2 regions of the Streptomyces sp. NPDC004111 genome follow, and region 1 is predicted to be linked to the other one. Evidence: riboswitches for the same ligand, from Rfam matches in the RefSeq annotation. Region 1 holds a riboswitch; the other holds the start of a gene.
What was found. Region 1 has a riboswitch for cobalamin ahead of ACFYVL_RS20370 (CoA-acylating methylmalonate-semialdehyde dehydrogenase). Riboswitches for the same ligand answer to the same signal wherever they lie in the genome.

Region 1 (9,454 bases):
CATGTTCGTTACGAACAAGTTCGCCGCACTCGGCGCGTCCGTGGCAGAGACATTCTTGTTCGGGCGAGCTATTTTTAGGTTGTGCGTACAAACAAGAACTCCGGACGGCGGCCCTCGGTCGTGAGCGAGGTCCGGCGGCGGCAGATCATCGACGCCGCCGTCACCGTGCTCGCGCGCGACGGGCTCTCGCGGACCTCGCTCGGCCGGATCGCCGAGGAGGCCGGGCTGTCCAGTCCCGGGCTGATCACCTACCACTTCGCCGACAAGGACGACGTGCTGGTGACCCTGGTCGATGACCTGCTGGGCAAGTGCGCCCGGGAGGTGGAGACGGCGCTCGCCGACGCGCCCGACGCGATGTCCGCGCTGCTGGCGTACATCGGGGCGTTCGTCCGCTTCCAGGACCGGAACCGGGACGGCGTACGGGCGCTGTGGCGTCTGTCGTCGGGCTGGAAGGCGCCGGGCCGCACCGACGCGTTCGACACACGGGTGCTCGCCGGGCCCGTCGAGGAGATCCTGCGGCGCGGCACGGCGTCCGGGGAGTTCCGGCAGCTGAACGCGGTGTGGGTGGCCCAGAGCGTGCAGTGCTCGGTGGAGGGGTTCCACGAGGTGTTCCGCGCGGACCCCGACGTCGACACCGAGGCCTTCGTCGCGGAGTTGCAGACGCTGTACCGCAGGGCCGTCGCCCCGCCCGGCGGCTGAGCCGGTCCGGCGGCCGGGCCGCCGGGCACCGGAGTCCGGCACGTACGCCGCAGCCGAGCCACGTGTTCGCGCACGTGGCCACGTATCCGAGGTCGAAGAGGCACCGTCATGGCACTGAGCTACTGCACCCGCCCTCCGCAGGACCGCTCCCCCGCGCCCGGACCCGGCGCGGACCGGCCCACCGGCCGCGATCCCGACGCTCCCGACGACCGTCGCCACGACCGGCCGGAACAGGGCCCCGGCCCGCGCGGCGGCCGGCTCGCCCCCGCCGAGGCGCCCAGGCGCCGGCCCACCCTCTGGGAGGAGACCGGCGGACCCGTCGGGCTCTTCCTCTCCTCCTTCCCCTCCGTCGCCTTCGTGCTGGTCAACTCCTCCTTCGGGCTGCGGGCGGGGATCGCAGCGGCCGTCGGCACCGTGATCGCCTTCACCGTGCTGCGGGCGGTGCGCCGGCAGCCGGTGAAGCCCGCGCTCGCCGGAATCGTCGGCGTCGCGATCTCCTCGTACTTCGCCGCCCGCTCGGGCGAGGCACGGGACTTCTTCGTGACCGACATCTGGTGGAGCCTGGGCTGCTGCGCCGCCCTCGTGCTCTCCCTGCTGCTGCGCCGGCCGCTCGCCGGGGTGCTGTGGAGCGCGGCCAACCGCACCCCCATGACCTGGCGGTACGACCCGCCGTCCCGGTTCGGCTACGACCTGGCGACGGCCGTCCTGGCGCTGGTCTTCGGCGCCCGGTTCGCCGTTCAGTACTGGCTGTACGACCGCGACCTGGCGGGCTGGCTTGCCTTCGCGAAGATCGCCATGAACTACCCGCTGTGGGTGGTGGCGCTGGCCGTGTGGGCGTGGGCGGTACGCCGCGCGAACCGGCGCTCCGCCCGCTGAACCCCCGTACCCGTAGCGCCCGTTCGCCTCAGGCGGGGCGGGTGACCGGCTCCTGCAGTTCGGTCACCCAGTCCCCGTGGTTCTCCGGGCACTCCAGGTTGATCTCGCGGGGGTAGGCGGCGGAGGTGTAGCCGTTGGTGTCGATCCAGCGGGCGAGGGTCTGCACGGCCGGCAGCACGGCCTCGGGCCTGCCCCGGTGCACGACCGTCGCCGCCTCGTCGACCGGCGGCAGCTCCACGACCCGCAGCTCCCCGACGGCCTGTACGGGCGCCTGGACCTGCACCCCGGCGTGCACGACGATGCCGCCGCCGGGGGCGTCCTCGTAGTACGAGATCCCGGGGCCCGTCGGGGTGATGCCGGCCTCCGCCAGCCGTGGCAGCAGCGCCGCGTAGAGCGGCTGGATGACCGGGCCGATGGACTCGACGTCCTTGGCCACACCGGTGAGTTCGGCCACCCGCACACTCGGCAGGCTTTTCAGGACGACGTCTTCGGTGGACATGTGTCCCTCGCTCTCGATCGTACGGAGCCTCGCCTCGACCCGGACCAGCCGGGCCGCCGCCGCCTTCATCGTGGTCTCCAGCTCGGCCTGCCGCAGGCGCAGCATGGCGCGCAGTTCCTCGGTGCCGACCTTCTCGTCCAGGATCTCCTGGACCTGCGCGAGGGTGAAGCCGAGGTCCTTGAGCGCGATGAGGCGGTTGAGGCGGGAGAGCTGGGCCGCGGTGTAGTAGCGGTAGCCGCTGACGGGGTCGACCCGGGCGGGGCGCAGCAGTCCGGTGGCGTCGTAGTGGCGCAGCATCCGGACCGATACGCGGCCGTGCCGGGCGAAGTCTCCGATGGTGAACATGATGTCTCCGAGTTGAGGGCCTCACACGGTGTCAGGGTCAAGCCCCGGCCGCACGCACCGGCGGACCGGCCCGACGGGTGGCCTTCCCCGGCCCGCCGGGCCCGCTCAGGAGTGGGTGAAACCGGGCCGCCGCTTCTCTCAGGAGTGGGTGAAGCCGGGCCGTCGCTTCTCGACGAAGGCCGCCATGCCCTCCTTCTGGTCCGCGGTCGCGAAGACGGCGTGGAAGAGGCGGCGCTCGAAGCGGACCCCCTCCGCGAGGGTCGTCTCGAAGGCCCGGGACACCGCCTCCTTGGCCATCATCGCGACGGGCAGGGACATTCCGGCGACGGTCTCCGCGACGGCCAGCGCCTCGTCGAGGAGTTCACCGGCCGGCACCACCCGGGAGACGAGACCCGCCCGTTCCGCCTCCGCCGCGTCCATGGTGCGCCCCGTCAGGCACATCTCCATGGCCTTCGCCTTGCCGACCGCGCGGGTCAGGCGCTGGGAGCCGCCGATGCCCGGAATGACGCCCAGTTTGATCTCGGGCTGGCCGAACACGGCGGTGTCGGCGGCCAGCAGCATGTCGCACAGCATCGCCAGTTCGCAGCCGCCGCCCAGGGCGTATCCGGAGACGGCCGCGAGGGTCGGGGTGCGCAGCGCACCGAGCCGGTCCCAGGCGGTGAACCAGTCGCTCAGGTACATGTCCGGATAGTCCCGGGGCCGCATCTCCTTGATGTCGGCCCCGGCCGCGAACGCCTTCGGCGATCCGGTGAGGACGATGCAGCCGATGCCGGGGTCCCGGTCCAGGGCCGCCGTCGCGTCGACGACCTCGTTCATCAGCCGCAGGTCGAGCGCGTTGAGGGCCTTGGGGCGGTCGAGCGTGAGGAGCGCGGTGCGGCCCCGGCGCTCGACCCTGATCGTCTCGTACGGTCCCGGTCCGTGCCCGGTCTCCCCGGGCGTCCCCGGCGTCCCGGCTTTCGCGGGTGCCCCGGTCGTCGCGTCCGGCCCGGTGGTCGTGGCGGGGGTCTGCTCGGTCATGCGCCGTCTCCGTCCTGTGCGGTGTGCGGGGCCCCCGCCGCTGGGGGTACGGGGTGTTCCCTGAGCGTGGTGACGATGCCGGAGAAGTCCCTTGCCTGCCCCGGGCCCTCGGCGTACGCGGCGTACAACTCGGCTGCCCGGGAGCCGAGTTCCGTCGCCACCCCGGCGGCCCTGGCGGCGTCGGCGGCCAGCCCCAGGTCCTTGGCCATCAGCGGGGCGGCGAACCCGGGGCGGTAGTCCCGGTTGGCGGGGCTGCCCGGGACCGGGCCGGGGACGGGGCAGTTGGTGGTGAGGGCCCAGCACTGGCCGGACGCGGCTGAGGCCACGTCGTACAGGGCCTGGTGGGACAGGCCCAGGCGCTCGCCCAGGACGAACGCCTCGCTGACCGCGATCATCGAGACGCCCAGGATCATGTTGTTGCAGATCTTCGCGGCCTGCCCGGCGCCGGGGCCGCCGCAGTGCACCGCACGTTTGCCCAGGGCCGCCAGGACGGGTTCGGCCTCGGCGAACTCGGCTTCGCCGCCCCCGGCCATGAAGGTGAGCGTGCCGGCCTCGGCGCCGACGACTCCGCCGGAGACCGGCGCGTCCAGGGCGCGCATCCCGGCGGCGCCCGCGGCCTCGTGGGCGGCGCGCGCGTCTGCCACGTCGATGGTGGAGCAGTCGACGAACAGGGTGCCGGGCCGGGCCGCGGCCAGCAGTCCCTCCTCCCGGTACAGGCCCAGGACGTGCCGTCCCGCGGGCAGCATGGTGATCACCACGTCCGCGCCGGCGGCCACCTCGGCCGCCGATCCGGCGGCCTCCACTCCGGCTGCGACGGCCGTGGCGAGCAGCTCGGGCACCAGGTCGTGGCCGACGACCCGGTGGCCCGCCCCTGCGAGGCGGGCGGCCATGGGTCCGCCCATGTGGCCCAGTCCGACGAAGCCGATCGTGCGCCTGCCGTTCACCACGGCACCTCCTGCGGGTCTGCGGTCAGGTGGAGTTCACCGGTGGCGGGCGGGGCGAACCAGCGCGCCACGTCCGCGTCGGTCACCTCGGCCAGGGTGGCCGGTGACCACCGGGGTGTGCGGTCCTTGTCGACGACCTGCGCCCGGATTCCCTCGATGAGGTCGGGCGAGGCCAGCGCGGCGCAGGAGATCCGGTACTCCCGTTCCAGGACCCGTTCCAGCGGGCCGGGCCGCCGGGCCAGGCGCAGCGCGGCGAGGGTGACCTTCACGGCGGTGGGCGACTTCGTCAGCAGTGTGTCGGCCGCCGTTTGGGCGGCGGGCGCTCCGTGGCCGCGCAGCCGGGCGACGATCTCCTCGGCGGTGCCGGCGGCGTAGCAGTCGTCGATCCACTCGCGCAGGGCGGGCAGTTCGCCGGGCGGTGGCTGCCGCACGTGGCGGCGGAGTGCTTCGTGCACCGGGTGCGCGGCCAGGTCGTCCAGCAGCCGGGGCAGGTCCGCGGCGGGCACGAAGTGGTCGGCGAGCCCGCACAGCAGGGCGTCGGCCGCTCCGATCCGGGCACCGGTCAGTGCCAGGTGGGTGCCGAGTTCCCCGGGTGCGAGGGCGAGCAGGTAGGTGCCGCCCACGTCGGGCACGAAGCCGATGCCGGTCTCCGGCATCGCGATGCGGGAGCGTTCGGTGACGATGCGGACGCTGCCGTGCGCGGAGAGGCCGACGCCGCCGCCCATCACGATGCCGTCCATCAGGGCGACGTACGGCTTCGGGTAGCGGGCGATACGGGCGTTGAGCCGGTACTCGTCGCGCCAGAAGGCGGCGGAGGCGCCGCCCCCGGCACGCGCGTCCTCGTAGATGGCGCGGATGTCGCCGCCCGCGCACAGACCGCGCGGGCCCGCCCCGGTGAGGACGACGCTCTCCACGGCCGGATCGTGCTCCCACGCGGTGAGCGCCTCGTCGACGCGGCGCACCATGGCGGGGGTGAGGGCGTTGAGCGCCTGTGGCCGGTTGAGCGTGAGCAGGCCCGAGCGGCCCTCGGTGCGGAGCAGTACGTGGTCGTCGTCGGCGGTCACCGGAACACCTCCGTCAGCCCGCGGGCCACGATGACGCGCATGATCTCGTTGGTTCCTTCCAGGATCTGGTGGACCCGGAGGTCGCGGACGATCTTCTCGATGCCGTACTCGTGGAGGTAGCCGTATCCGCCGTGGAGCTGGAGTGCGCGGTCGGCGACGGAGTAGCCGGTGTCGGTGGCGAAGCGCTTGGCCATCGCGCACAGCTGCGGGGCCTGCGGATCCGCGCGGTCCAGGGCCTGGGCGGCCTGGTGCACCAGGGCGCGGGCCGCGGCGAGTTCGGTGGCCATGTCGGCGAGCCTGAACTGCAGTGCCTGCGCGTCGAGCAGCCGGCCGCCGAAGGCCTCGCGGTCGGCGAGGTGGGACAGGCTCCGGTTCAGGGCGCTGCGGGCGCCGCCCAGTGAGCACGCGGCGATGCCGAGCCGGCCGCCGTTGAGGCCGCGCATGGCGATCCGGAAGCCGTCGCCGGCCCGGCCGAGCAGCCGGCCGGCGGGCAGGCGCACCCCGTCGAGGACGACCTGGCGGGTGGGCTGGGCGTTCCAGCCCATCTTCCGCTCGTCGGGGCCGAAGGAGAGCCCGGGGTCGTCCCGGTCGACGAGGAACGCGGAGATGCCGCCGGGGCCCGTGCCGCCGGTGCGTGCCATGACGACGTACACCTGGGAGACGCCCGCCCCGGAGATGAACTGCTTCACCCCGGTGAGGACGTAGTGGTCGCCGTCGCGGTCCGCGCGGGTGGTGAGCGCGGCGGCGTCGGAGCCGGCGCCGGGTTCGGTGAGGCAGTAGCTGCCGAGGTCCTCCAGGGAGCACAGCCGGGGCAGCCGGCGGGCCCGCTGCTCCTCGTCGCCGTAGGTGTCGATCATCCAGGCGACCATGTTGTGGATGGAGAGGTAGCCCGCGACGGACGGGCAGCCGGAGGCCAGGGCCTCGAAGATCAGGGCCCCGTCGAGGCGGCCGAGGCCGCTGCCGCCGGCGTCCTCGCGGACGTACACGCCGCCGAGTCCCAGGCCGCCGGCCTTGCGGAGCACGTCGAGGGGGAAGTGCTTGTCCCGGTCCCAGCGGACGGCGTGCGGGGCGAGGTGGTCCTGGGCGAAGTCCAGGGTGGTTTCGACGAGGGCCCGCTGGTCCTCGGTGAGCGGGGTGGAGGTGGTCATGGCGCTCATCCCATGGTCGGCATCGTGAAGCTGGCACCCTCCCTGGCGCCGGACGGCCAGCGCGAGGTGACGGTCTTGGTGCGGGTGCAGAAGCGGATGGCGTCCGGGCCGTGCTGGTTCAGGTCGCCGAATCCGGACCGCTTCCAGCCGCCGAAGGTGTGGTAGGCGACGGGGACCGGGACGGGTACGTTGACGCCGACCATGCCGGTGCTGACGCGGCGGGTGAAGTCGCGGGCGGTGTCGCCGTCCCGGGTGAAGATCGCGACGCCGTTCCCGTACGGGTGCTCGCTGGGCAGCCGCAGGGCCTCCTCGTAGTTCCGGGCGCGTACGACGCAGAGCACGGGTCCGAAGATCTCCTCGCGGTAGATCCGCATCTTCGGGGAGACCCGGTCGAAGAGGGAGGCTCCGGCGAAGAAGCCGTTCTCGTGGCCGGGAAGGGTGAAGTCCCTTCCGTCGACGACGAGTTCGGCGCCCTCCACGACGCCGATGTCGACGTAGCGGCGCACCCGCTCCTGGGCGTCCCTGCTGACGAGGGGGCCGAAGTCGGCCTCCGGGTCGTCGGAGCGGCCGATCCGCAGGGCCTGGACGCGCTCCTTGAGCGCGGCGACCAGCCGGTCGGCGGTCTCCGCGCCGACCGGTACGGCCACCGAGATCGCCATGCAGCGCTCCCCCGCCGAGCCGTACCCGGCGCCGACGAGGGCGTCGACGGCCTGGTCGAGGTCGGCGTCCGGCATCACGACCATGTGGTTCTTGGCGCCGCCGAAGCACTGGGCGCGCTTGCCGCGGGCGGCGGCGGTGGCGTAGAGGTGGGCGGCGACCGGGGTGGAGCCGACGAAGCCGAGGGCCGCGACGCGGGGGTCCTCCAGGAGGGTGTCGACGGCTTCCTTGCCGCCGTTGACGACATTGAGGACGCCGGGCGGCAGGCCGGCCTCCAGGAAGAGTTCGGCGAGCCGCAGCGGGACCGAGGGGGCGCGCTCGGACGGCTTGAGGACGAAGGCGTTTCCGCAGGCGAGGGCGGGGGCGGCCTGCCAGAGCGGGATCATCGCGGGGAAGTTGAAGGGGGTGACTCCGGCGATGACGCCGAGCGGGGAGCGCAGCGAGTGGACGTCGATGCCGGTGCCCGCGTTGTCGGTGAACTCGCCCTTGATCAGGTGCGGGATCCCGGCGGCGAACTCGACGACCTCCAGGCCGCGTTGGAGGTCTCCGTGGGCGTCGGCGACGGTCTTGCCGTGCTCGGACGACAGCAGGGCGGCGAGCGTGTCGCGTTCCTCGTCGACGAGTTGGAGGAAGCGGAGCAGGACGCGGGCGCGCCGCTGCGGGTTCCAGTCGGCCCATTCGCGCTGGGCGTCGGCGGCGTCGGTGACGGCCGCCTCGGTGTCGGCGCGGCCCGCGAGGGGTACGCGGGCCTGCACCGTGCCGGTGTTGGGGTCGTAGACGTCGCCGAAGAGGCCGGAGGTGCCGGCGGTGTGCTTGCCGCCGGTGAAGTGGCCGAGTTCACGGACCATGGGGTGCCTGCTCTCGTCAGGTGGGATCCGGGGAGGGCACGGCGGACCGCCGACGGGGCGCACGGGTGGGTGCGGGGCCGGCGGGCGTCGTGGGACAGCGGACGGGGGCGCCCGTACGGGGGACCGGGCGCGCGAGGGCCGTGCGGCCGGACGCCGGGTACGGGTGCCGCAGTCCTACGAGTGCGGGGTGAGTGGCGCGCGCTCCGCCGGACCACCGGGGCCGTGGGTACAAACCGGTGCCATGCGTGTCTGCTCCATCCTCGTGGAAAACACGGAACGTTCCGCGGCCGGTATCCTGACTCCCGGATCTCCGTGTGCCGCCCGCCTTCCCGACCGCCCCTGGCGGGGCCCGGTCAGTGGCGAGTGGTGACAGCACACTCCCCGGTCACAGTGGCGGGACCGTGCCGGATTCACACCGGCTTCCCTGCACCGCGGACCTTGTGCCACGAACATATAGTTGGACGTCCTAGTAAGTCCACCCCCTCCCCGGGGACTCCCCCGCCCGGCCCGCCGCACTCGCGCGCGCGGATCAACTGCCCTCCTGTACACAGGTGTTGGCCGTCCGGATCGCCGCAGGTGTCCCATGTCACCGTCCGGCATCCGAGCCGTGGTGCCCAAAAGCCGCTCCGGCGCCTACTGTGTGCGGTGCAGCTGGTTCGCCCTGTCCGCCAGGCAGGCGCGTCGCAAGAGGGAACCCGGTGGGAATCCGGGACTGCCCCGCAGCGGTGAGCGGGAACGACCGCCGTCATACGCACTGGGTCCGGCCAGGACCTGGGAAGCGACGGCCAGTAGGAATCCGCCGGAGTTCCGGTGGGTGTGCCCGCGAGTCCGAAGACCTGCCCGTTGCCCGCACGCGACCGATCGCGTGCGGATGTCCCGGTGACCTCGTGGGCGGGTCGGCGTACACAGCAGGCGGAGGACCGCGCTCGTCGCGCGCGGCACACTCCGTCCGGTTTCGTCATCCCTTCGCGTCCGCGTCCCGTCGCCGGGGCTCTCAGGAGTCGTCTCGCGAAGGAGATTTCCGTGACAGCGAAGCCCGCAGCCGCGGCAGCACGGTCCACCGTGCACGGCTACCCCCGCCAGGGTGCGCACCGTGAACTGAAGAAGGCCGTCGAGGGCTACTGGAAGGGCCGGGTCACCGCCGACGCCCTCCGCCGGACCGCACAGGACCTGCGCCGGGCGAACTGGCGCCAGTTGGCCGACGCCGGCATCCACGAGGTGCCCACCGGCGACTTCTCGTACTACGACCATGTGCTGGACACCAGCGTCATGGTCGGTGCCGTCCCCGACCGCCACCGCGCGGCCGTCGACGCCGACGCGCTCGACGGGTACTTCGCCATGGCGCGCGGCAACCAGG
Region 2 (9,454 bases), on a different contig from region 1:
CGATGCCGGCGACGGTCGTCCCCAGGTCGGCGTCGGGGAGGATGACGGCCGCCGACTTGCCGCCGAGTTCCAGGGTGACGCGGCTGAGGTTGCGGGAGGCGACCTCCATCACGCGCTTGCCCGCGGCGACCGATCCGGTGAAGGACACCTTGTCCACACCGGGGTGCGCGACCAGGTACTCGCTGACCTCGCGCTCGGCGGGCAGGATGGAGAGCACGCCCTCGGGAAGCCCCGCCTCGGTGCAGATCTCCGCGAGGAGATAGCCGTCCAGGGGCGTCTCGGGCGAGGTCTTCAGCACGGCCGTGCAGCCGCTGAGCAGGGCGGGTGCCAGCTTGGCCGCGGCGGTGAACTGGGGGACGTTCCAGGGGACCACCGCCGCGACGACCCCGACCGGCTCGCGCCGCACCAGCAGATTGCCCAGGGCGCCGGTGCGGCGGGTCTCCACCGGGAAGTCCTGCGCCACCTTGATCGTCGTGTCCCACACCATCATCGCGGCGAGCGCCTGCATCATCACGCTCGCGGTGTACGGGGTGCCGTTCTGCGCGCTGATGACGCGGGCGATCTCCTCGTGGCGCACCGCGATGGCGTCCTTGATGCGGGTGACGACCTCGATCCGCTCCGCCAGTGTCATCCGGGGCCAGGGCCCCTCGTCGAAGGCCCTGCGGGCCGCCGCCACCGCCCGGTCCACGTCCGCCTCGGCGGCGTGCGGGACCCGGCCGATGACCTGTTCGGTGTGCGGGGAGACCACTTCGATGACGTCGGAACCGGACGGCTCGACCAACTTGCCTGCGATGAAGAGCTGTTGGTGTTCGACGAGTTCGGTCATGGCTGTCGCCTCCCGCGAGTCCGGCCCGGTGCACTACTGCTGACGCTCCATCAGTTACCGCTCCCCCCGAACTGATACCAGTTCTAGTTCGTACGGGGAAGGGGTGCGACGCGCCCGGCCGCGAGCAGCGGGGCGAGGGCGAGCAGCATGCACAGGCCGCCCACCGGGAGGAGGTCGAGGCTGACGGCCATGCAGACCGTGCCCGCCACCAGGGCGGTCACCATGAGGATCCGGGTGCGGACGGAGGCGGCGGTCAGGGCCGCCAGGACGACCAGGCCGACGAAGAAGAGCTGCGGGACCACCCCGTAGACGACCGGCTCGACCCCGGGGACCGCCTTGACCTGCCGGAAGATCTCGCGCATCGCGGGCCGGTCCTCGGCGATCAGCCCGGACACCAGGTCGATCGCCGCCTGCACGGCGGTGGCGAGCAGCCCGGCACCCGTCACCAGCAGGGCCGCCGAGGCCGCCGGGCGCCGCGACGCGGGCGCCGAACGGTACAGCTGGCGCAGGACCGGAACGAACAGGAGCACCCCGACGAGCATCGCGAGATGCCCCAGCGTCCAGCCGGTGCCCGGCGTGCCCCGCTCGCTGAGCAGCCGGACGGCGCCGTACACGACCAGCGAAACGGGCGCCGCGACGAGCGCGAACCGGGTGAACCCGGCGGGCCGGACGAGGCCGGAGGGGGTACGGGGGGCGGTGGCGGGGACCGGGGCGGGCCGGTCCTGCGGGGCGGGCCGGCCGTGCGGGGCGGTGGTGCGGGGAGCGGCGGCGTGCGGGGCGGTGGTGCGGGGGGCGGTGGTGCGGGGGGCGGTGGTGTGCGGGGCGGTGGTGCGGGGGGCGGTGGTGTGCTGGGTGTGCGTCGGGTTCGTCATGCGTCGATCTTGTCCGCGTACAGCCATGCGGCCCATCCGGGACAACCACGGGGCACCCCCGACAACGACCCCGAGAATCCTGGGGGTCGACACCCGCACCGTCCCCCACCTCGCACTGGAACCCGTTCTAGTTATAGTGACCGCAAGGCAAGTCCCGCACCACTCGCGACAGTTGGGGGAGCCATGACACAGGTGACCGAGCACGGCGGCGGCGTCTGGAGCATCAAGGTCCCGATCCCGGACAACCCCCTCGGCCACACCCTGGTGCACCTCGTGGACACCGACCGCGGGCCGGTGCTGATCGACACCGGCTGGGACGACCCCGCCTCCTGGGACACCCTGACCGCCGGGCTCGCCGCCCTCGACGTACGCGTCGCCGACGTGCACGGCGTGGTCATCACCCACCACCACCCCGACCACCACGGCCTCTCCGGGCAGGTGCGCGACGTCTCCGGCGCGTGGATCGCCATGCACGCCGCCGACGCCGAGGTGGTCCGCCGCACCCGCGGCGCCGAACCGGACGTCTGGCTCGACTACCTGACCGCCAAGCTGGCCGCCGCCGGGGCCCCCGAGGACCACCTCGGTCCGCTGCGCGCCGCCCGCGGGTCGGGGCGGATGCGCACGCTGCCGGGGCTGCGGGCGGCGCTCCCGGACCGGGAGATCGTGCCCGGGGAACTGCTGCCGCTGGCGGGCCGCGCGCTGCGCGCCGTATGGACCCCGGGCCACACGCCCGGCCATGTGTGCCTGCATCTGGAGGAGGAGCACCCGGCCGGTCTGCCCGGCCACGGGCGGCTCTTCTCCGGTGACCACCTGCTCCCCGGCATCACCCCGCACATCGGCCTGTACGAGGACCCGGACGACGACGCCACCGGCCCCGACCCGGGCGGCCGGCTCCGTTCGAGCGCGGGGGACCCCCTCGGCGACTACATGGCCTCCCTGGAGCGGATCGCCCGGCTGGACGTCGCCGAGGTGCTGCCCGCCCACCAGCACCCCTTCACCACCCCGCGCGAGCGCGTCGAGGAACTCCTCGCCCACCACGAGGAACGCCTCGCCGGGCTGCGCGCCCTGCTGGCCGCGCCCCTCACGCCCTGGCAGCTCGCGGAGCGGATGGAGTGGAACCGGCCCTGGGAACAGATCCCCTACGGCTCGCGCAACATCGCCGTGTCCGAGGCCGAGGCCCATCTGCGCCGACTGGTGAAACTGGGACACGCGGAGGCCGTACCGGGCAGCGATCCGGTGACCTACACGGCGGTGTGACGGCGGGGCGGCGGCGGCGCGACGGCGGGCCCGACCCCGGACAGGTCGGTAGAGTGTGCGAGTCGTCATCATGCCCGTACGGGAGAAGCCGGTGCGAATCCGGCACTGACCCGCAACCGTGATTCCCATCGCGCGCGATCCCTCGCCGCGGTGCGAAGAGTCGGAACGCCCGGCCCGCATGACTGGCACGGCACCGTCGAGGTAGAGGTACACGGGGCCGGTGCCGCGGTGCCTGTCGAAGGGGTCCGTGCCCGGCCGCCCTTCAGGAGAGGCACCACCGACATGACCCTTCGCCGCAGCGCCGCAGCGCTCGCCGCAGCCGCCGTTCTCGGTGCGGTGGCCGCTCCGGCCGCCTCCGCCGCGCCGGCCCCGTCGCCGGTGGCGATCCCCTCGGGGCTGTACGGCAAGAGCGACCCGACGTACGACGGTGTCTTCCGGCAGTCCCTCGCCCTGCTCGCCCAGCAGACCGTCGGAGTGAAGCCGGCCACGAAGGCGGTCGACTGGCTGGTGGCCCAGCAGTGCGACAACGGCGGCTTCCCCGCCTTCCGGGCCGACGCGAGCAGGCCCTGCGACGCGAAGGTGCTGGTCGACACCAACGCGACGGCCGCCGCCGTACAGGCGCTGAAGGCGCTCGGCGGGCAGGACGCCACGGTGAAGAAGGCCGTGGGCTGGCTGAAGTCCGTCCAGAACAAGGACGGCGGCTGGCCCTACTCCCCCGGCACGCCGAGCGACGCCAACTCCACCTCGATCGTGGTGGGCGCCCTGGTCGCGGCCGGTGAGCGGCCCAAGGACGCCATGGGCAAGGACTGGAAGTCGTCGCTCGACGCACTGCTGGCCTTCCAGGCGGACTGCGCGGGCAAGGCGGAGAACCAGGGCGCCTTCGCCTTCCAGCCCGACAAGGCGGGGAAGAAGTTCCCGAACGCCGACGCGACCGCCGCCGTGGTGACCGCGGCGGCCCAGAAGACGATGGTCGTCGCCCCGGCCAAGACCAACGAGGAGCTCAAGCCCGCGGCCGACTGCGAGGCGGGCATGACCTCCCCCGAGGCCGCCGTGGACGGTGGCTCCGACTACCTCGCCCGGCTGCTCGCGAAGAACGGTCAGCACCTGATGTCGGCGATGCCGGGCGCCGAGGACAAGCCCGACTTCGGCAACACCGCGGACGCCACGGTGGCGCTGGCCGCCGCGGGCCACCGGGACGCCGCCGCGAAGCCCGCCCAGTGGCTGGCCCGCAACGGTGCGGCCTGGGCGAAGCAGACCGGTCCCGCCGCCTGGGCCCAGCTGGTCTTCGCCGCGCACGCCACCGGCATGGACCCGCGCTCCTTCGGCGGCACCGACCTCGTCGAGCAGCTCAACGCGACCGGCCCCGCGCCGCAGGCGAAGCAGGCCGCGGAGGACGCCGGGAAGAAGGACGAGGCGAAGAAGGACGACACGGGCGGCTCCTCCGCCACCTGGTGGGTCGTCGGTGTCGCCTTCGTGGCGAGCATGGGCGCGGGCTTCCTGATCAGCGGCCGCAACAAGAAGAACCAGCAGCTGTGAGCCGGACCGCCGCGGCCCGCCGCGCGAAGTGCGCCGCACCGCTGCTCGCCGTGGCGATGGGGCTGGGCGCGCTGCTGCCCGCGGGCGCCGCAGCGGCGGCGGACCAGGGCTCCGGCTACCGCTACTGGTCGTTCTGGGAGCGTGACGGCGGCACCTGGACGTACGCGACCCAGGGAGCCGCCACCACCCGTCCGGCCGACGGCGCGGTCCAGGGATTCCGGTTCGCCGTGAGCCAGGACTCGCAGGACGCCGCCAAGCCGCGCGGGGAAGCGGGCTTCGAAGCGATCTGCGCCAAGACCCCCGCCCAACCGGGCAGCAAGCGCCTCGCCCTCGTGCTGGACTTCGGAACGCCGCAGGACGCCCCGGACGGCGAGACGCCGCCCGCACCGCGCGGCGTGTGCGCCCGGGTGGGCGAGGACGCGACGACCGCCGAAGCGCTGGCGGAGGTGGCCAGGCCGCTGCGCTACAACAACGCGGCGCTGCTCTGTGCCATCGCCGGCTACCCCAGGACCGGGTGCGCCGACCAGGTGAGCGGAACGTCCTCGCAGAACGCCGAGCCGTCCGCGCCCGCTCCCACCGCCGACTCTCCTTCCGCCTCCGCCTCGCAGGACGACGGGGGCACGGGCCCGTCCGCCGGTGTCCTGGTCGGACTCGCCGCCGTGCTGGCGCTGGGCGCCGCCGCCGTGTGGCAGGCCCGCCGCCGTCGGGGATGAGCGGCGCGACGAAGCCGGAGGGCAGCACCCCCTCCGGCCGCCGCGACCCGGCCGGCAGGGGCACCGGCCGACCGGTCCGCGGGCCGGCCGGTCCGCTGCGGGCCCCCGCCGCCAGCCGCAGCAACGCGCTGCACGCCGGGGCCTGGTGGCTGTGGGCACTGGGACTCGCCACGGCCGCCTCCCGCACCACCAATCCGCTGCTGCTCGGGCTGATCGTCGGCGTCGCCGGGTACGTGGTCGCGGCCCGGCGCACGGACGCGCCGTGGGCACGGTCGTACGGCGCCTTCGTCAAGCTGGGCCTGATGGTGCTGGTGATCCGGCTGGTGTTCTCGGTCTTCCTCGGCTCGCCGATCCCGGGACAGCATGTGCTCCTCACCCTGCCGGAAGTACCGCTTCCGGACTGGGCGCAGGGGGTGCGGCTCGGCGGGCGGGTCACCGCGGAACAGCTCGTCTTCGCCCTGTACGACGGCCTCAAGCTCGCCACCCTGCTCATCTGCGTGGGCGCGGCGAACGCGCTGGCCAACCCGGCCCGGCTGCTCAAGTCGCTGCCCGGCGCCCTGTACGAGGCGGGGGTGGCGGTCGTCGTCGCGATGACCTTCGCGCCGAACATGGTCTCCGACGTCGTACGGCTGCGGACCGCCCGGCGGCTGCGCGGCCGGCCCACCGGCGGGGTGAGGGCGCTGCTCCAGATCGGGCTTCCGGTGCTGGAGGGTGCGCTGGAGAGGTCGGTGGCGCTGGCCGCTTCGATGGACGCCCGGGGGTACGGGCGCACCGCGCAGGTCCCGCCCCGGGTGCGGCACCTGACGACGGTGCTCACCCTCGGCGGACTGCTCGGGGTGTGCGCGGGGGCGTACGGGCTGCTCGCCGCGCAGGGTGCCGGGTACGGCCTGCCGGTGCTGCTGATCGGGCTGGCCGCCGCGATGGCCGGGCTGCGGCTCGGCGGGCAGCGCAGCGTGCGCACCCGGTACCGGCCGGACCGGTGGGGGGTGCGGGCCTGGCTGGTCGCCGGGTCGGGGGCGGTCGTGGCCGCGTCGATGATCTGGGCCGCCTCGTACGACCCGCAGGCCCTGCACCCGGGGGTGCTGCCGCTGGTGGCGCCGCAGTTCCCGGTGTGGCCGGCGCTGTCGGTGCTGGTGGGGCTGCTGCCCGCGGTCGTGGCCCCCGTACCGCCCGCCCTGTCCCCGCCGTCCGCCGCCTCCGTACCGCCCGCTGTCAGAGGAAAGCAAAAGTGATCCGGTTCGAGAACGTCTCCGTGCGGTACGAGGGTGCTGCCGCGCCCGCGATCCAGGGCGTCGATCTGACCGTCCCCGAGGGTGAGCTGGTGCTGCTGGTCGGCCCGTCCGGGGTCGGCAAGTCGACCCTGCTGGGCGCGGTGTCGGGGCTGGTGCCGCACTTCACCGGGGGTGTGCTGAGCGGCCGGGTCACCGTCGACGGCCGGGACACCCGCACCCACAAACCGCGCGAACTGGCGGACCTGGTCGGCACCGTGGGCCAGGACCCGCTGTCGCACTTCGTCACCGACACCGTCGAGGACGAACTGGCGTACGGCATGGAGTCGCTCGGCATCGCCCCCGACGTGATGCGGCGCCGCGTCGAGGAGACCCTGGACCTGCTCGGCCTCGCCGATCTGCGCGACCGGCCGATCGCCACCCTCTCCGGCGGCCAGCAGCAGCGCGTGGCCATCGGGTCCGTGCTGACCAGCCACCCGAAGGTCCTCGTGCTGGACGAGCCGACGTCCGCCCTGGACCCGGCCGCCGCCGAGGAGGTCCTGGCGGTGCTGCAACGGCTGGTGCACGATCTGGGCACCACCGTCCTGATGGCCGAGCACCGCCTGGAGCGGGTGGTGCAGTACGCGGATCAAGTCGTCCTCCTTCCGGGTCCGGGGCTCGCCCCTGTTCTGGGGGAGCCCGCCGAGGTGATGGCGGTGTCGCCGGTGCACCCGCCGGTGGTGGGGCTGGGGCGGCTGGCCGGCTGGTCGCCGCTGCCGCTGTCGGTACGGGACGCCCGGCGCAGGGCCGCCCCGCTGCGGGCCGAGCTCGCCGACCGCCGCCCGGCCCCGTTCACCGCGCCGCCCGCCGCCGCACCGGTCGCCGAGACCGAGCACCTGGTGCTGCGCCGCGGCCGCATCGAGGCACTGCGCGAGGTCACCCTGTCGGTGCGCCCCGGCGAGACGGTCGCGCTCATGGGCCGCAACGGGGCCGGGAAGTCGACCCTGCTGAACGCCCTGGTCGGCATCCACCCGGCGACCTCCGGCCGGGTCCTGGTCGGCGGGCGGACCCCGGCGAAGACCTCGCCGCGCGAGATGGTCCGCCGGGTGGGCCTGGTCCCGCAGGAGCCACGCGACCTGCTGTACGCGGACACGGTCGCCGCCGAGTGCGCGGCGGCGGACCACGACGCGGGCGCCGAACCGGGCACCTGCCGCGCGCTGGTGAGCGCGCTGCTGCCGGACGTGCCGGACTCGACGCATCCGCGCGACCTGTCGGAGGGGCAGCGGCTGGCGCTGGCCCTGGCCCTGGTGCTGACCGGGAGGCCGCCGCTGCTCCTGCTGGACGAGCCGACCCGCGGTCTGGACTACGCGGCCAAGGCCCGGCTGATCGGCCTGCTGCGCACGCTGGCCGCGGAGGGACACGCGATCGTGCTGGCCACCCATGACGTGGAGCTGGCCGCCGAGCTGGCGCACCGGGTGGTGATCCTCGCCGACGGCGAGGTCGTCGCGGACGGTCCGACACCGCAGGTGGTGGTCTCCTCCCCGTCCTTCGCCCCTCAGGTGGCGAAGATCCTGGCACCGCAGGAGTGGCTGACGGTGCCGCAGGTGGCGGCGGCACTCGAAGGCCCCCGCACGGGTGACCCTCGCCCCGGAACCGCACGGCCCGGTGACACGCGGCCCGGCGACACGCGCTCCGGTGGAACCCCGTCCGGCGGCACGGCGTGAAGGGCCCGACGCAGGACCCCGGGGGCCCGGCCCGTCCCGTGCGGCTGGGGCCCCGGTCCGTCGCCGCGCTGGTCCTGATCAGTCTCGTCGGGGTGGTCGCCTTCGGGTGGCCGCTGCTCGCGGACTCCGCCGCCGGGCTCGCCCACTCCAAGGACGCCCCCTGGCTGTTCGCCGCGCTGCTGCCGCTGCTGGTCGCGGTGGTGGTGGCGACGATCTCCGACTCGGGTCTGGACGCCAAGGCCGTAGCGATGCTGGGCGTGCTGGCCGCGGTGGGCGCCGCCCTTCGTCCCCTCGGGGCGGGCACGGCCGGCCTGGAGCCGATGTTCTTCCTGATGGTGCTGAGCGGGCGGGTACTGGGGCCCGGCTTCGGTTTCGTCCTCGGGTCGGTCACGATCTTCGCCTCCGCTCTGCTGACCGGTGGGGTGGGGCCCTGGATGCCGTTCCAGATGCTGGCCATGGGCTGGTTCACGATGGGCGCCGGACTGCTGCCCGGCTGGGAGCGGCTGCGCGGCCGGACCGAAGTGGCGATGCTCGCTCTCTACGGGGCCGCCGCCGCCTTCTTCTACGGCACGGTCATGAACCTCCAGGGCTGGACCTATCTCGGTGGGCTCTCCACCGGTGTCTCCTTCGTGCCGGGCGACCCGGTGCACGAGAACCTCGTCCGCTTCCTCGCGTACTGCCTGGCCACCTCGGTCGGCTGGGACCTCGGCCGGGCCGTCCTGACGGTCGTCCTGACGCTGACGGCCGGCCCCGCCCTGCTGAAGGCGCTGCGCCGGGCCACCCGGCGAGCGGCCTTCGAGGCCCCGGTCGCCTTCGAGGACACGGCCCGGCTGTCCGGGAAGCCGACGACGCCGCCACGTCCGTAGCGCTCGGTCCGACAACACCGCCACGTCCGTAGCGCTCCGGCCGACAGCGCCGCCGCGGCCGTAGTGCTCCGCTCGCGCTCCGTGCGGAAGAGGGGTCCCGGGCTGTGAAGCGGCCCATAGGACTTTGGTCCTCCACTAGGCCGGTTCGTAGATCCTCCGCTGCTGCGGGCGGACCGGCCGCACCTGTTCCGACCTGCCGGTTTAACCGTTTTGCCGGTTTCGGGACGTTCGGCCTGCTCCACCGCTCCCACTAGTACGAGGGGTGTTTGCGGGGGCTCCGGCGGACTGCTCTATTGGTGGAGCCGCAGGGCGCCGGACGGCTTCCGCTTTCCGCCGGGGCGCCCCTCCCCCTCGTCCTCCCGGACCTGTGCGGCTCCCCTGTCCCCTGCGTTAGGTTCCCCGTGTCGTTCGCTCTTCCCGGTCGCTTCGCCACCCGCCGCAACACCGTCGCC

Region 2: it holds a riboswitch for cobalamin, as region 1 does, so the genes downstream of both, ACFYVL_RS19475 (prenyltransferase/squalene oxidase repeat-containing protein) here and ACFYVL_RS20370 (CoA-acylating methylmalonate-semialdehyde dehydrogenase) in region 1, are expected to answer to the same signal.

What each region holds. Positions count from the first base shown of each region.
Region 1 covers NZ_JBIAMU010000010.1:36,396-45,849, reverse strand. Annotated here, with positions in the region: gene ACFYVL_RS20405 (TetR/AcrR family transcriptional regulator) at 82-699, shown strand; gene ACFYVL_RS20400 (DUF3159 domain-containing protein) at 808-1,575, shown strand; gene ACFYVL_RS20395 (MerR family transcriptional regulator) at 1,604-2,419, opposite strand; gene ACFYVL_RS20390 (enoyl-CoA hydratase) at 2,558-3,436, opposite strand; gene mmsB (3-hydroxyisobutyrate dehydrogenase) at 3,433-4,380, opposite strand; gene ACFYVL_RS20380 (enoyl-CoA hydratase/isomerase family protein) at 4,377-5,444, opposite strand; gene ACFYVL_RS20375 (acyl-CoA dehydrogenase family protein) at 5,441-6,601, opposite strand; gene ACFYVL_RS20370 (CoA-acylating methylmalonate-semialdehyde dehydrogenase) at 6,598-8,097, opposite strand; cobalamin riboswitch at 8,365-8,560, opposite strand; cobalamin riboswitch at 8,733-8,956, shown strand; gene metE (5-methyltetrahydropteroyltriglutamate--homocysteine S-methyltransferase) at 9,121-9,454, shown strand, end outside.
Region 2 covers NZ_JBIAMU010000009.1:189,669-199,122, reverse strand. Annotated here, with positions in the region: gene ACFYVL_RS19490 (aldehyde dehydrogenase) at 1-826, opposite strand, end outside; gene ACFYVL_RS19485 (hypothetical protein) at 910-1,698, opposite strand; gene ACFYVL_RS19480 (MBL fold metallo-hydrolase) at 1,882-2,955, shown strand; cobalamin riboswitch at 2,998-3,148, shown strand; gene ACFYVL_RS19475 (prenyltransferase/squalene oxidase repeat-containing protein) at 3,238-4,491, shown strand; gene ACFYVL_RS19470 (SCO2322 family protein) at 4,548-5,204, shown strand; gene ACFYVL_RS19465 (energy-coupling factor transporter transmembrane component T) at 5,201-6,436, shown strand; gene ACFYVL_RS19460 (ABC transporter ATP-binding protein) at 6,433-8,136, shown strand; gene ACFYVL_RS19455 (ECF transporter S component) at 8,133-9,002, shown strand; gene ACFYVL_RS19450 (transglycosylase SLT domain-containing protein) at 9,404-9,454, shown strand, end outside.